One region of the Ruegeria sp. HKCCD6604 genome, then DNA from elsewhere that is predicted to be linked to it. Evidence: riboswitches for the same ligand, from Rfam matches in the RefSeq annotation. Region 1 holds a riboswitch; each other region holds the start of a gene.

Evidence for each region. A riboswitch is a leader RNA that binds a small molecule or an ion and turns the genes downstream of it on or off. The one in region 1 is predicted to bind cobalamin.
Region 2: linked by a shared signal. The riboswitch ahead of GS614_RS12120 (DUF1636 domain-containing protein) and the one ahead of GS614_RS11715 (DUF4198 domain-containing protein) in region 1 are both predicted to bind cobalamin.
Region 3: linked by a shared signal. The riboswitch ahead of GS614_RS13340 (DUF1636 domain-containing protein) and the one ahead of GS614_RS11715 (DUF4198 domain-containing protein) in region 1 are both predicted to bind cobalamin.

Annotation. Positions count from the first base shown of each region.
Region 1 is NZ_WVQW01000003.1:375,435-380,056, forward strand. It holds gene GS614_RS11710 (ROK family transcriptional regulator) at 1-480, shown strand, start outside; cobalamin riboswitch at 603-802, shown strand; gene GS614_RS11715 (DUF4198 domain-containing protein) at 933-1,718, shown strand; gene cbiM (cobalt transporter CbiM) at 1,725-2,336, shown strand; gene GS614_RS11725 (cobalt ABC transporter permease) at 2,333-2,908, shown strand; gene cbiQ (cobalt ECF transporter T component CbiQ) at 2,908-3,687, shown strand; gene GS614_RS11735 (energy-coupling factor ABC transporter ATP-binding protein) at 3,684-4,334, shown strand; gene GS614_RS11740 (hypothetical protein) at 4,439-4,622, opposite strand, start outside.
Region 2 is NZ_WVQW01000004.1:76,765-81,386, forward strand. It holds gene GS614_RS12110 (ABC transporter substrate-binding protein) at 1-454, opposite strand, end outside; gene GS614_RS12115 (ABC transporter ATP-binding protein) at 471-1,244, opposite strand; gene GS614_RS12120 (DUF1636 domain-containing protein) at 1,241-1,597, opposite strand; cobalamin riboswitch at 1,695-1,892, opposite strand; partial or broken gene GS614_RS12125 (D-lyxose/D-mannose family sugar isomerase) at 1,993-2,609, opposite strand; gene GS614_RS12130 (carbohydrate kinase) at 2,674-3,600, opposite strand; gene GS614_RS22165 (ROK family protein) at 3,631-4,622, opposite strand, start outside.
Region 3 is NZ_WVQW01000005.1:64,703-69,324, reverse strand. It holds gene GS614_RS13345 (SLC13 family permease) at 1-1,213, shown strand, start outside; cobalamin riboswitch at 1,441-1,648, shown strand; gene GS614_RS13340 (DUF1636 domain-containing protein) at 1,740-2,111, shown strand; gene cobW (cobalamin biosynthesis protein CobW) at 2,113-3,168, shown strand; gene cobN (cobaltochelatase subunit CobN) at 3,174-4,622, shown strand, end outside.

The DNA of each region.
Region 1 (4,622 bases):
GGTGTGGTCCTCAATGGCGCAATCTTTTCGGGGCGTGGAAACGCGGGCGCAATCGGCCCCTTGCCTGTGCCAGATGATGCCGGTGGTGTCAGACCCCTTATCGACGTGGCCAGCCTGTATGTGCTCGAGCGTGCAATCACCACAGCAGGTGTCACGTCGCATTCCATTTGGGAAACGACCCAGCGTTGGGATGTGCCAAAAGTTCAACTGGAATACTGGTTGAAACAGACGGCGAGCGGGATTGCCTATGCAATTGTCTCATCCTGTAGCCTGATAGATTTCGAATGCGTGAAGATTGACGGCTGGATGCCGCAGGACATCAAGGCGCGTTTGGTTGAAATGGTCGAAGACAAACTGTCTGAGCTAAACCTGACCGGTCTCGAGCGCCCTGCCGTGCTGGCAGGGGCCGTAGGCCCGGAAGCACGCTCACTGGGCGCGGCAAGCCTGCCGTTGTCGGAAAGGTATCTTTCAGAAGCCTAGATGTGAATTCACTCTGTTGCCTTGGATATTTCACAAACTGGTTCACTCTCGCAAACTGCCGAGCTCATTATTTTTCGATGGTCGTAACACATTTTCGTTGACGGAAGGCTGAGTTGTCTGGCAAGCCGCTCGGCATGTCCGGTTCCGGGGCTTACTCTGGAATCAAAAGGGAATGCGGTGCGGGCTCAGGCCCAATTCCGCAACTGCACCCGCAACTGTAAGCGGCGAGCAGGGCTGAAACGCCACTGGGGGTTGCCCGGGAAGGCCAGTCCAACGCTTTGACCCGCAAGTCAGGATACCTGCCGGACATGTGCCCTCTAACGGGCACTCCTAATCGGCGACGGGATGTGCGTCGGACCAGGATGCCTGAAAGGGTAATTTGGCGTTGAATGTCCCGTGGTCAAAACGAATTTCGCGCCGGGATTGGCGCGACGGGACAAGGACGACTGTTCATGAAAACGCTGCTCAGCGCAGCCGCTGCCGCGGTGGCTCTTCCTGCCATAGCAAATGCGCATTTCCTTTTGGAATACACCACCGAGACCATGATCGAGAAACCGGGCGATGTACCGGTCAAACTGATTTTCTGGCATCCGTTCGAGAATGGCCATGTCATGGATCTGGAAAAGCCGCAGGAATTCTATGTGATCCACAACGGTGAAAAGACCGATTTGCTGGACACGCTGGAACCTATCCGGTTCACCGGCGGGGAAAACGAGGGTGCGGCGTTCAAGGGCAGTGTCCCGGTCAAACGTTCGGGCGACTATGTGCTGGTGACGGTTCCTCAGCCTTATTATGAGGAATCCGAAGACATTTATATCCAACAGCTCACCAAAGCTTTCCTGAACCGCAACGAATTGCCGACCGACTGGATGAATCCCGTGGGTCTGCCGACCGAGATTATCCCGCTGAACAAGCCGACCAACATCATCGCGGGTTCGACTTTCACGGGCCGTGTGCTGGCTGATGGTCAGCCGGTTGCGGGGGCCGAGATCGAGATCGAGTACATGGCCGCCGAACCCGACATGGAAAGTTCGGCCGTTTCTGCACCGAAAGTGTCTCCTATGCCGGGTGGTGCGGTGGTCGCAATATCTGACGACAACGGGTACTTTTCGTTCGGCGTTCCGAAAGCCGGTTACTGGGGTTTCGCCGCCCTTGGTTCCGGTCCGGCAACCGAACATGAGGGCAAAGAACTCAGCCAGGATGCGGTCATCTGGATTCGTGCCTGGGATCTGGAGTAACCCCAAATGCACATCGTCGACGGAGCCCTTTCCAACCCGGTTGTAATTGGCGGCGCCATAGCCGCCGCGGGCGGGATCGCCATGGGTCTCAGGTCTCTGGATCTTGATCGCATCCCCACTGCGGGCGTGCTGTCAGCCAGTTTCTTCGTGGCATCCTTGATCCACGTGCCCATTGGTCCGTCGTCGGTCCATCTGATCCTCAACGGCATGGCCGGGCTGCTGCTTGGTTGGGCCGCATTCCCGGCTTTGTTCGTCGGGCTTTTGCTACAGGCGGTCTTTTTCGGCTTTGGCGGATTGACGGTGTTGGGGATCAACACCGTCAATATCGCCTTTCCCGCGGTGGTGGCCGGAATGTTGTTCGGTCGTCTGATCGCGCGTGGAACGCCTTTGCAAGGTGCAATTTGGGGGGGCGTCGGCGGCGCATTTGCGATTGCGGCGACAACCGGCATGGTCGCGTTTTCCTTGGCGCTGTCGGGGGATGAATTTCTGCCTGCCGCCAAGCTTGTTTTCTTCGCCCATATTCCTGTCATGGCCATCGAGGCGATTTTGACCGGGTTCGCCGTGTTGTTGGCGCGCAAGGTCAAGCCCGAGCTGTTTTTCAGAGGAGCAGCCACATGAAGCATCTGGTTGTCATATTGGCCGTGTGCTGCGCACCTGTGCCTGCCCTGGCGCACAAGGTCATAGCCGGCGTTTTCGAGTCGGGAGACGTCATCGAGGGCGAAATTGGCTTTTCTAACGGCGACATGGCAAACGGCACCGAGGTCATTGTCACCGGCCCGGATGGGGCCGAGCTGGGTCGATCGGTCACGGATGCGGACGGTTTTTTTGTCTACACGCCGACCTCGGCCGTGGCGCACACCTTCTTTGCCAACCTTGGCGCCGGGCATGTGGCCGAAGTCACGATGTCTGCCGAAGATGTCGCGCGGATCATGGGCGTTGCCGTGGCAGAAAACGGTGGCTCATCTTCGGCTGCTGTGACGCAGGCCAGCGGTTCGGCGGCGTCTCTCGGCGCCGAAGAGCAGCAGGTTATCGCCAAGGCCGTACGTAACGAATTGCGCCCGCTCAGGCGCGAGATTGCGGCCTATCGCGAACAGAATGACCTGCAAACCATCCTTGGCGGGATCGGGTACATCGTTGGTCTGTTTGGTCTGGGCTTTTACATGGCGGCCCGCCGCAAGCTGGCCTCCTGATGGCACACGTTCTGGGGCACAAGGAAAAAACACTGTCCGAAGCCGGTGACGGACCAGAAGGTCTGATCAGTCTGCTGGATCCTCGGATGCGGATCGTCATGGCAGTTGTTTTTGCGGTCGTGACCGTGGCGCTGTCATCCCTCGGCGCGCTTTGCGCGGCGCTGACAGTGTCGCTTTCGCTTCTGATAGTTTCACGTCTGCCGCGGCGAAAGACGTTGAAGCGAATGGCCATGATGGATGGGTTCATCCTGTTCATGCTGGTCCTGTTGCCCTTTTCCATGCCCGGGGATCCGATGTTCACGCTTTGGGGATTCTCCGCAAGCTGGCAGGGTTTTTGGAAAGCGGTCGAGATTGCCTTGACCGCCAATGCCGTGATCCTGTCCCTGTTGGTTTTGGTCGGGACGATGGAGCCGGTTACACTGGGCCACGCCCTGCATCGTCTGCGGTGCCCCGAAAAGCTGGTTTACCTGCTGATGTTCACGATCCGGTATATCGAGGTCTTGCGCGAAGAATACCTGCGGCTGCGCGCCGCCATGAAGGTGCGTGGTTTTCGGCCAGCAACAAACTGGCACACATATCGCAGCTTTGGCTACCTTGTGGGTATGATGCTTGTGCGCGCGATCGAAAGATCAGAACGCATCCTGGCCGCTATGAAGTGCCGGGGGTTTTCCGGGCGTATGCCGTTGCTTCAGGAATTTGCCCTGACCCGTGCGGACATTGTGTTTGCGGCAGGTTTCAGCGGTCTCTGCCTGGGTCTGATCGTTCTGGAATTCGCATGACACTGATCGCGCTTGAAGACATCTGTTTTTCCTACCCCGGCCAGCCACCCGTTCTGGACGGGGCAAGCCTGAGCCTGAGCGCGGGGCAGCGCCTGTCCCTGACAGGCCCGAACGGAGCGGGGAAATCGACGCTCCTGCGGATTTTGCTTGGGTTGCAGCGCCCGTGTTCAGGCACCGTCACCGTTTTTGGTCAGCAACGCGTGGAAGAGGCTGATTTCCATGAGGTCCGCCGCCGGGTGGGGCTTGTATTTCAGGATGCGGACGATCAGCTGTTCTGCCCGACCGTCGCCGAAGACGTTGCTTTTGGTCCGCTCAATCTGGGCAAGACCCGTGACGAAGCACTTGCCATCGTCGACAAAGTACTGGGCGATCTGGACCTGATGCACCTGAAGAACCGCATTACCCATAAATTGTCAGGCGGAGAAAAGCGTCTGGTGACCCTGGCGACGGTTCTGGCGATGGAACCCGAAGTGCTGTTGCTGGACGAACCGACGAATGCGTTGGATACGAAAAACGAAGCGCGCCTGCTGGAAATCCTGCGCGCGTTGCCACAGGCGATTTTGCTTGTCAGTCATTCGCCGGCGTTCCGCTTGGAACTGGCGCCCGATGAACTGGATCTTCGCGACGGGAAGCTGGTGCCGGTCTGACCTGTTCTCTTGGCAACCGGACATGGTGGTTTCAGATATGCAATCATACCGCCTGAGCCACGCCATGAAACGGAAAGCGAACCTTGTGCGTCGTCAGGCCCTGGCTATGTGCGCCTGCGGCTCATCAGCCCATATTTGACCGCCCATGCCCGAAAGGACCCGCGTCTGCGCCTGTCCTGTTTCACAGGTTGCCTGGATTGCGCACCGCCTTTGCGGTTGAATTCGAACACGTCGATTATCCGCTCGGCACAGCCACAGGCTTCGCCCATGCCGACTTTGGCGAAATAG
Region 2 (4,622 bases), on a different contig from region 1:
GGTTCATGCTGGCCTCGGGGCGATCTTTGTCCAGATGCACGCAGCTTTCGGTCAGGATCATGGTCTTGATACCAAAGGGTTCCAGCGTGTCGGGCGTGACGTCACCGCCGGGTTTCATACCATAGTACCAACCGGCAAAAAACAGATCGGGTTCGACGGCCACAAGGTTTTCAATCGTCGGGTATTTGGGGGCAAGCTCGGGGATGTCGCCGCGCTGAGCATCAAAATCAGGGCTGGTTTTATACCAACCCGTAATTCCGGTAAGACCCACGATCTTGTCCTGAAGGCCGAGCGCAAAGGCCATATCCGCCATGTTCATGTCATGCACGACCAGACGTTCCGGCGCCGAGTCAAAAACCAGCGGTTCACCGCAATTGTCCACGGTGACGGCTTCCGCTGCCGCGCCACCTGCCAAGCCAGCGAAAACAACCACCGGCCAAAGTTTCTGCATCATATTTAAGTTCCTGTTATTATGACAGTTTCCGTTTTCGGATATCCAGTGCGGGGATCATGCGGCCTTCGTGCTGAAAGCACAGGTAATCCACGCCGAATGTCTCGCGTACCCGGTCTGGGGTCAGAACTTTGCCAACAGGCCCGAACCCCGTTAGACGCGTGGCTTTCATCAACGCCACATGGGTGGCGAATTCCGGGATCATGACCAGATCATGGACGATCATGACGACCGTTACCCCCAGATCAGCGACCAGAGACAGCATGTGCCCCTTGGCATCGGGGTCCAGATGGTTGGTTGGCTCGTCCAGAAACAGTAAGGACGGGTTCTGGGCCAACGCGCGCGCGATATGTGCGCGCTGACGTTCTCCGCCGGACAGTTGACCCATCGTTTTGTTGGCAAAATGCGACAGCTCGGTCGTCGTCAGAACCCGTTCCAGATCAGCCTTGTGCTGAGCCGCCGAACGTTCGCCCTGAATCGGGATTTGCCCCAGCGCAACATAGTCTTGCAGGCGCATCCGCCCGTCAGGCATTTCCTGCTGCCCGACCACAGCAATAGAGCGGGCACGTTGGCGGGCGGACAGGGTCCGAAGGCTTTGGCCTTCTATCCAAACATCACCCAAGATAACCCGTTCGATCCCGCACAGCAGTTTCAGCAGAGTGGTCTTGCCGGCGCCGTTCGGCCCGGCGATTGCCAGAATTGATCCTTCTTCCAGACGAAAGGACACATCCTGCAACAGGATATCGCCATTAAGAGCATAGTACTCCAAATTCTCGGCAACCAGAAAACTCATGAAGCGCCACCGGACGGCAATGCGGGTATTCGCGACAAGGTCTTTGCGAAAAGGGCAGGGGGGCGGTCCGAGGCGCTGGTCCAGCCATCGTCACTGTCGCCGAACTGGGTCGCGAATTCGACCAAGGCGGACAGGTCGTGTGATGTCGTGATATCGCCAAACAGGTACTGCGCTTTGCCCGGGGCCTGAAATCCGACCGTCATGGCCCGTTCACAACCTGCCATGCAGGCCACCATTCGGGTTTCAAAACCGTCAGGCAACCGGGCATTCAGCTCGTCTTGCGCAGCCTCGGCAGACATCGCCCCCTGACATGTTGAACAGATCAGAACGTAGTGATCAGAATAGCAGGTCATAGCCATCTCCGTCGTTTGCCAGACGCAGACAGAGGGCACATACCCAGATATTACGCAAACACGCCATCAAGCCTCCTTCCGAGACGCCCCGCCTCGGGTTGGTTTATAGTGCGATGGCAGGTCTCCTGACTTGCGGGTCGTTGCTTGGCCGACCTTCCCAACCCATGCGGGTCAGTGGTGAAGTGGCGTCGCTCACCGCTTACAGTTGCGGGGGCAGTCACGGACTTGGCACATTCCAGCGCCGCACCGTGTTCCCATTTTCATCCCTTACGGAACCATCCCGCTCAGCTAGTCCGGCAATGCCAGACTTGTCAAGCGGCAGACGAAGGCGGTGGTAGATGGAATTGCAACAGCCGCGCCAGCTGTCCTGCTGCGCCAGCCCGGACCGAACGGTGTCAATAGTCTGATACAAGAAGGAAATCCGGCTCGAAATCTTTCTCGACCTTTGAAAACCGTGGAATTGGCTTTTCAAACACATTGTCCGTACGGTCGTCATTCATGGTCGATACCTCGCCAATAAGGCAATCGCGGCGCTCGGCCCAAAAAGCGTGCCAGATGCCGGGCATCAGAGTTGCGCTTTGCCTCGGCTTCAGCCGTACGTACTCTTGGGGTTGCAAGGTTACAGGGCAGGCATCGCTGGGGACCGTCACCGGGTTGTCGCGGTCGACGCCACCGTTTGGATCCGACGCATGAATTTCCAGAACGAGATCGCCGCCGCCCCGGTTGATGATGTCTTCTGCCTTGATAATATGCCGGTGCATCGGAGAAAGCTGATTGTCTTTCAAGATCAACAGTTTTCTGCACAGAGCATCCCACGCCCGGATTTCAGATCCTTCGTCTAACCATTGCGTAGAGTGAACGGGAATAGGCAATGTTCGTCGAAACGGCCTTGTGCGTAATTGGTAATGTTCCATCCCAGCCTGCGGCTGCGGACAGTTTCGACCAAAGAGATGCGCATTTTCTCGGGCGATCAATCCGCAAAGAGCGGCTATGCGGCGCCGAAAGATTGAATGAACGTCTGGGCCTAGGGCTTGATGTGGTTGATTTCGGATCGTTTCATCATGCCATCCCGCAGATCAAAGTTCGTGCGCCCAAGGGGGTTCCGCCCCGGCTCGGGAAACGGTCACGGCCGCCACGTCAGCGCCCAGTTCCATGGCTGCTTGCAGGCTTTCAACCGTCAATCCGCGCAGACCTGACTTGGTCAGATGCCCTGCGCGGCTGAGCTCGGTCAGAACGCCGGCGTTGAACGTGTCACCTGCACCGATCGTATCGACCACTTCAACGGGTTTCACAGGAACCGAAACTTCGGAACCATCCGCCAGGTAACCGTGTGCCCCGTCGCTGCCACGCGTGACGATGACAACGGAAGGACCCGCCTGCAACAGCACAGACGCTTTTGCGGATTCGGCTTCAGCGCCCGGAATGATCCAGTCCAGGTCCTCGTCTGAAACCTTGACGATATCCGCACGCGAGATCATGCGGTTCAAACGCGTCCGAAATCGGGTTTGATCCTTGATGAAATCCGGGCGGATATTCGGGTCCAGCATCACTGCCCGGTCGGAACCGTGGCGGTCCAGAAGGGCGGCGTAGGCATCTGCGCAAGGTTCACACGCAAGGCTGATTCCGCCGAGATACAGGGCAGAGACAGCAGGAAGCTGATCGGGCATGTCTTCGGGCAGCAACATCCGGCCCGCAGTGTTTTCATCAACAAAGCTGTACGACGCGTGTCCATCCGAGAGCTGCACAAAGGCAAGCGTGGTCGGACGGTCCGAGGTGATCACATGTGTCGTGTCCACATGGCTCGCTTTCAGCGCATCGATCAGTTGTTGGCCGAACATGTCCGATGACAAACCTGTCAGCATCCCTACCGGAACACCCAGACGTCCCATCGCGACGGCTGTGTTCAGAACTGCACCACCAGTATGTGGCACAAAACCAATTGCGCCCGATGCGGTCGGTTCTGAAATCATATCTATCAGCGCTTCACCACAGCACAGGATCATGTCTTGGTCCTTTTTGGTAAGAAACTTCGGTTAGTCTGGTTGCTGTCTCAGCGCATTCTTGCAGAAGTTGTTTGCGCCGATGATCCCGAACTCTGCCTGTTCAGATACGTATAGGTTCAGGGAGCGGCGCAAATCGCTGAAGCGGCCGCCGCCGTTGAACGCATCCTTGAAGTTGTCACTGAATAGCCAGCGGTTTTTCTCGGCAACGCCGCCGACGAGGAAAACGCCCCCCTCCGGCATCAAGGTGACCGCCAGATCACCCATCAAAGCACCCAGATGGGTGGTAAAAATCTGCGCGGCTTTTTCGGCGACCAGATCGGTGCCGTTACGGGCATCGTTCAGAATGTCCTTTGCAGAGCGCGCCTGAGTTCGCGCTTGACCGGCTGCCAATTCAACCGCCTGGTACAGGATCGGCAGGCCGGTTCCGCTTAGGAACATTTCTGCTTCCAGCGCTAGGCTGTCCCCAAAGAAACAGCCCGGTGCGATGCGACGTGCCGCCTCAAAGATATCAACTTCGTCGCGATGGCGCGGGTACAGGCCCACGTGCCCGCCTTCGCCGGAAACCGTGTGATACCTGCCTTCGGAATATAGCAACGCACCAACGCCAAGCCCGGTTCCGGGCCCTACAACCAGCCGTGTGCCTGCGGGCGGCGTTACCTGACCCTGCAAGACCGCCACATCCGACCGGGTCACCTCGGCCACTGACCATGCCGCGGCGGTAAAATCATTTATGACAAAGGTGCGCTGCGCTCCTGTTGCATTTGCCAACTCTGTCTCCGAGAGATCCAGGTTCGCGTTGGTCAGCTGAATCGTTCCGTCCCTGACCGGCCCGGCTCCGGCTGCTACGACGGCCTGTGGGTTGGTTCCGATCTCGTCCCTGAGATCATGGAGCGCCTCCAGCAGGTTTTCCAATGTTCCTGTCGGGTGTTTCCGAAGATCTGCCAATTCGCCATTCGTAACGACGCCCAGACGTGTGTTCGTGCCCCCGATATCCGCGACCAGGTTCCAATGCTCATGCACGG
Region 3 (4,622 bases), on a different contig from region 1:
TGAAGGGCCTGACAATACGGGTACCGGACAAGGGACACAGGAATACCTGCAAAGGGTCTATGGCCTCAAAGCCGATGTGTTCGAAGTCGTGGTGCCCGAGGACAGCCCTTTGGTCGGCGAGATTCTGGCCGACATCAACCACGAAAACCACCTGTACATCATTTCCACCTTCTATCGCGGCAAAACCTCGATGGTTCAGGTTTTGACAGCGGAAATTGCAGCGCCGTGTCGGCTGGCCATCGTCGGCCGCCGTTGGGAGGTCGAGAAGTTCGCCGAGAAATACGGGCTGACCGTTCTTCCGGATTTGGACATTTTCGTCGAAGAGTTCGCCCCAACCAATGCAGGCGTGGCCGAGGTGGTCATCACGCCCGACAGCAAGCTGATCGGCAAATGCCCCCGCGAGCTTTTGTTTCGCAAGACCTACGGGATGTCGCTGCTGGCCATTCACCGCGGCGAAGAGACGCTGAGCCATGTCGAGACCGAGGATCACGAATCCACTCAGATCGGGCTCGAAAAGTTTCAGGCGGGCGACATGCTTGTGGCACATACCAGATGGGACAACCTGATGCGGATCAAACGAGATCCGGATTTCGTCGTTGTGACGACGGACTTTCCTCAGGACGAGCTGCGGCCGCAAAAAGTCGGCTGGGCCCTGGCATTCTTCGCCATTTCGCTATCGTTGATCCTGTTCACGGACGTCCGGCTTTCACTCTGTCTTCTTACCGGCGCGGTGGGCATGATGCTGACCCGTGTGCTCAGCGTGGACGAGGCGTACCGCGCGGTCGGATGGAACACCGTATTCCTGCTCGCCTGCCTCATACCTTTGGGACAAGCCGTGCAGAACACAGGCACGGCCGCGTGGATCGCGCAGCAGATCATGATAATTCTGGACGGCTGGCCGCTCTGGTCGCTGCAAACCGGCATCGCCATTCTGGCGACGGCCTTTTCTTTGGTCATGTCCAATGTGGGGGCCACGGTTCTGCTGGTGCCTCTGGCGGTATCGATTGCGGTGGCGGCGGGTGGAAACCCGGCCGTCTTTGCCCTGACGGTCGCCATATCGACCTCGAACAGCTTCATCATCCCAACCCATCAGGTAAACGCGTTGATCATGGGTCCGGCCGGATACAAGGTGATGGATTTCGTCCGCTCCGGCGGAATAATGACGGCGCTGTTTCTGGTCGTCTCGCTGCTCATGATAAACGTCATCTATTAGCGCAAGAGGATCCAGGGTGTTCGGTGGTCTTTTCCCATCATCTGGACAGGTTCAGCCGAGGCACCCGTTCACCATAGTCTACGCCCCTTGCTGAAATACCGTTCGTCGCCGGGCCCACCTCAGGCTGGGTCCCGGCACACCATGCCGCCCATCGACGCCCACAGGTCGCTTTCCATGCCTCTGCATCATTGTTGCGCGCGACTCGCTTGACAAGCAGGCCAGCGGTGCCGCATGTCCCTTTCGTTGGTGTCGGTGAGAGCCGATGAAAAGGGAATGCGTCAACGGTCTTGCCGCCAAACGCAGCCGCCCCCGCGACCGTGAACGGAGAGGATGCCCAATGCCACTGGCCCGAAAGCCGGGAAGGCGGGACATCCGACAGAGGCCCGCCTCTGGCATCCGCAAGCCGGGAGACCTGCCAACAACCGAAGTTGAAACCGGGCGGGGTGTTCCGGTGTCGGGTCCATGACCACTCGTGGCCCGCATGAAACCCCGTCCCCCGCGAAGAGGATTTGGGGGGATGAGAGACATGACCGAGACCGCACCAGTCGAGTTGCTGGTCTGTACTACCTGCCGTCGCGGCCTGCCTGTCGAAGATGATGCGCAACGCCCGGGCGCTTTGTTGCACAAGGCCCTGGAACAGGCAGACCTGCCCGACGGTGTCACCCTGAAAGCCGTTGAATGCCTGTCAAACTGCGATCAAGGCTGTTCGATCGTGTTGCGCGGGCCGGGCCGCTGGACATTCGTGTATGAAAACCTGAACGAAACAGATCATGTCGACGTCATCGTCGACGGCGCGACCAAGTATCTGGCCACGGAAGATGGTTTGGTGAAATGGCGCGAACGCCCCGAACATTTTCGCAAGAACTGTGCCTCGCGCATTCCCCCGATTGGAGCCTGACATGTCGAACCTCGAAAAACTCCCCGTCACAGTGATCACCGGCTTTCTGGGCTCGGGCAAGACCACTTTGGTGCGTCACCTGATGCAGAACCCACAGGGCAAGCGCCTTGCTGTCGTGGTCAACGAGTTCGGCGATGTGGGCGTCGATGGCGACATCCTGAAATCCTGTGCCATTCCTGATTGCCCGGCGGAAAACATCATGGAACTGGCCAATGGCTGCATCTGCTGCACCGTGGCAGATGATTTCATTCCTACCATCGAGGCCCTGATGGCGTTGGAGCCGCGCCCGGATCACATCCTGATCGAAACCAGCGGTCTGGCCCTGCCGAAACCGCTGCTCAAGGCATTCGACTGGCCTGACATCCGCTCGAAGATCACCGTCGACGGCGTGATCGCTCTGGCCGATGCCGAGGCTGTGGCCGCAGGCCGTTTCGCGCCCAATGTCGAAGCGGTGGACGCCCAGCGCATGGCCGATGACTCGATCGACCACGAAACGCCCCTGTCCGAGGTGTTCGAGGATCAGATCTCGTGCGCCGACATCATCCTGCTGACCAAGCCCGACCTCGCCGGCCCCGAAGGCGTGGCCAAAGCGCGCGAGATCATCGCCGCCGAGGCGCCGCGCCCCCTGCCCGTCGTCGAAGTGGCCGAAGGTGCCGTGGACGTGCGCGTTGTGCTGGGTCTGGAAGCCGCCGCCGAGGATGACATGGACGCCCGCCCCTCGCATCACGACGGCCATCACGATCACGAGCATGACGATTTCGAAAGCATCATCGTCGAGCTGCCCGAGCAGACCGATCCGGCCCAACTGGTCGCCAATATCGAACGCCTCGCCAATGAACTGAACGTCCTGCGCGTCAAAGGGTATGCCGCCGTTCAGGGCAAACCCATGCGCCTGCTGGTTCAGGCGGTCGGCGCGCGGGTACGGCACCAGTATGACCGCCCGTGGGAACCCGGTGAAGACCGTCGTTCGCGTCTGGTCGTCATCGCCGAGCATGACGATATCAAAGAGGCGGAAATCCGCGAAATCCTCGTGGGTGTGCGTGAGGCTGCCGAGTAAGACACATGCACGTCGTCTTCCGCGAAAGCCACGGGCTCGAGGAAACCGAGACCCCAACCGATCTGGGCCAGAGCCCGGCGGAACTGGTGGTGCTGTCCTTTTCGGACAGCGATCTGGGTGCTTTCGCGGCGGGCTGGCATCGTGGTGGCGGACCGGAAGGGCGAATGCCGACCCTGCGGCTGGCGAATTTGACGGCGCTGAAACACCCGTTGTCGGTCGATACCTATGTCGAACAGACGCTCGAGGGCGCCAAGGGCATTCTGATCCGGCTGATCGGCGGCGTCCCCTACTGGGCTTATGGGTTGCAGCAGGTTCTGGCGCTGGCGCAGGCCAAGGGCATCGCGCTGGCGGTGCTGCCCGCTGACGGGCGCGAGGACACGCGGCTGGATGACTATTCCACCCTGCCGGTCTCGACCCTGCGGCGTCTGGCGCATCTGTGCGATACCGGCGGCGAGGTCGCGGCACAGGCGGCGCTGGCGCAGATGGCTTTGGCGGCGGGGCTTTATGCCGGTCCGGTGATGGGCGCCAAGACCTTGCCCGAATGTGGCGTGTGGTGTCCGGATCGCGGCGTAATCCCGGTGGAAACCGCGTTCGAAAGCAAGGCCAAACGAATCCTCGTCACCTTTTACCGCGCTTACCTGACCTCGGCAGACACCGCCCCGATCGCCGTCCTGATCCGCAGCCTGCGCGCCCGTGGATTCCAGGCGGTGGGCCTGTTTGCCCCGTCTCTCAAGGCGCCTGTGGCCGCCGACTGGTTGCGGGAACATGTTGTTGCGCTGAACCCATCGGCCATTGTCAACGCCACTTCGTTTTCGGGAAAAGGCGCGTCGGGAACGTCGCCTCTGGACGCGGCAGGCGTGCCGGTGTTTCAGGTCGCTCTCGCCACCTCGCGCCGCAAAGCCTGGGCCGAGGCGGAACGCGGTTTGTCCCCCGCCGATCTTGCCATGCATGTGGTACTGCCCGAGGTGGATGGACGTATCTCAGCAGGAATCGCGTCTTTCAAGGAACCCAGCAAACGCGATCCGCATCTGGAATACGCGCGCTTTGCACATCGGCCTGAACCGGACCGGATCGAAGCGATCATCGACCGTGTATCGGGCTGGCTTGCACTGAACGACAAACCCAAGGCAGATCAGATTCCTGCGTTGGTCCTGTCCACCTATCCCGGCAAAGACTGGCAGATGGCTCATGCGGTTGGCCTCGACGCGCTGGCCTCGGCCGCGGCGATGCTGTCCGATCTTGACGAAGAAGGCTACGACATCGCGACTGGCGAACCGATTGCCGACACTCTTCTGGACGCACGGATTTCGTGGTCGCTTGGGGATTATCAGGATGCGCTTGCGGAATTGCCCGAGACCCTGCGCGCTGATCTGCACGCCGTTTGGGGCGCGCCCGAAGATGATCCGGCCTGTGCCGATGGTGCCTTCCATTTCACCGCGCTTCGGCGCGGCAAG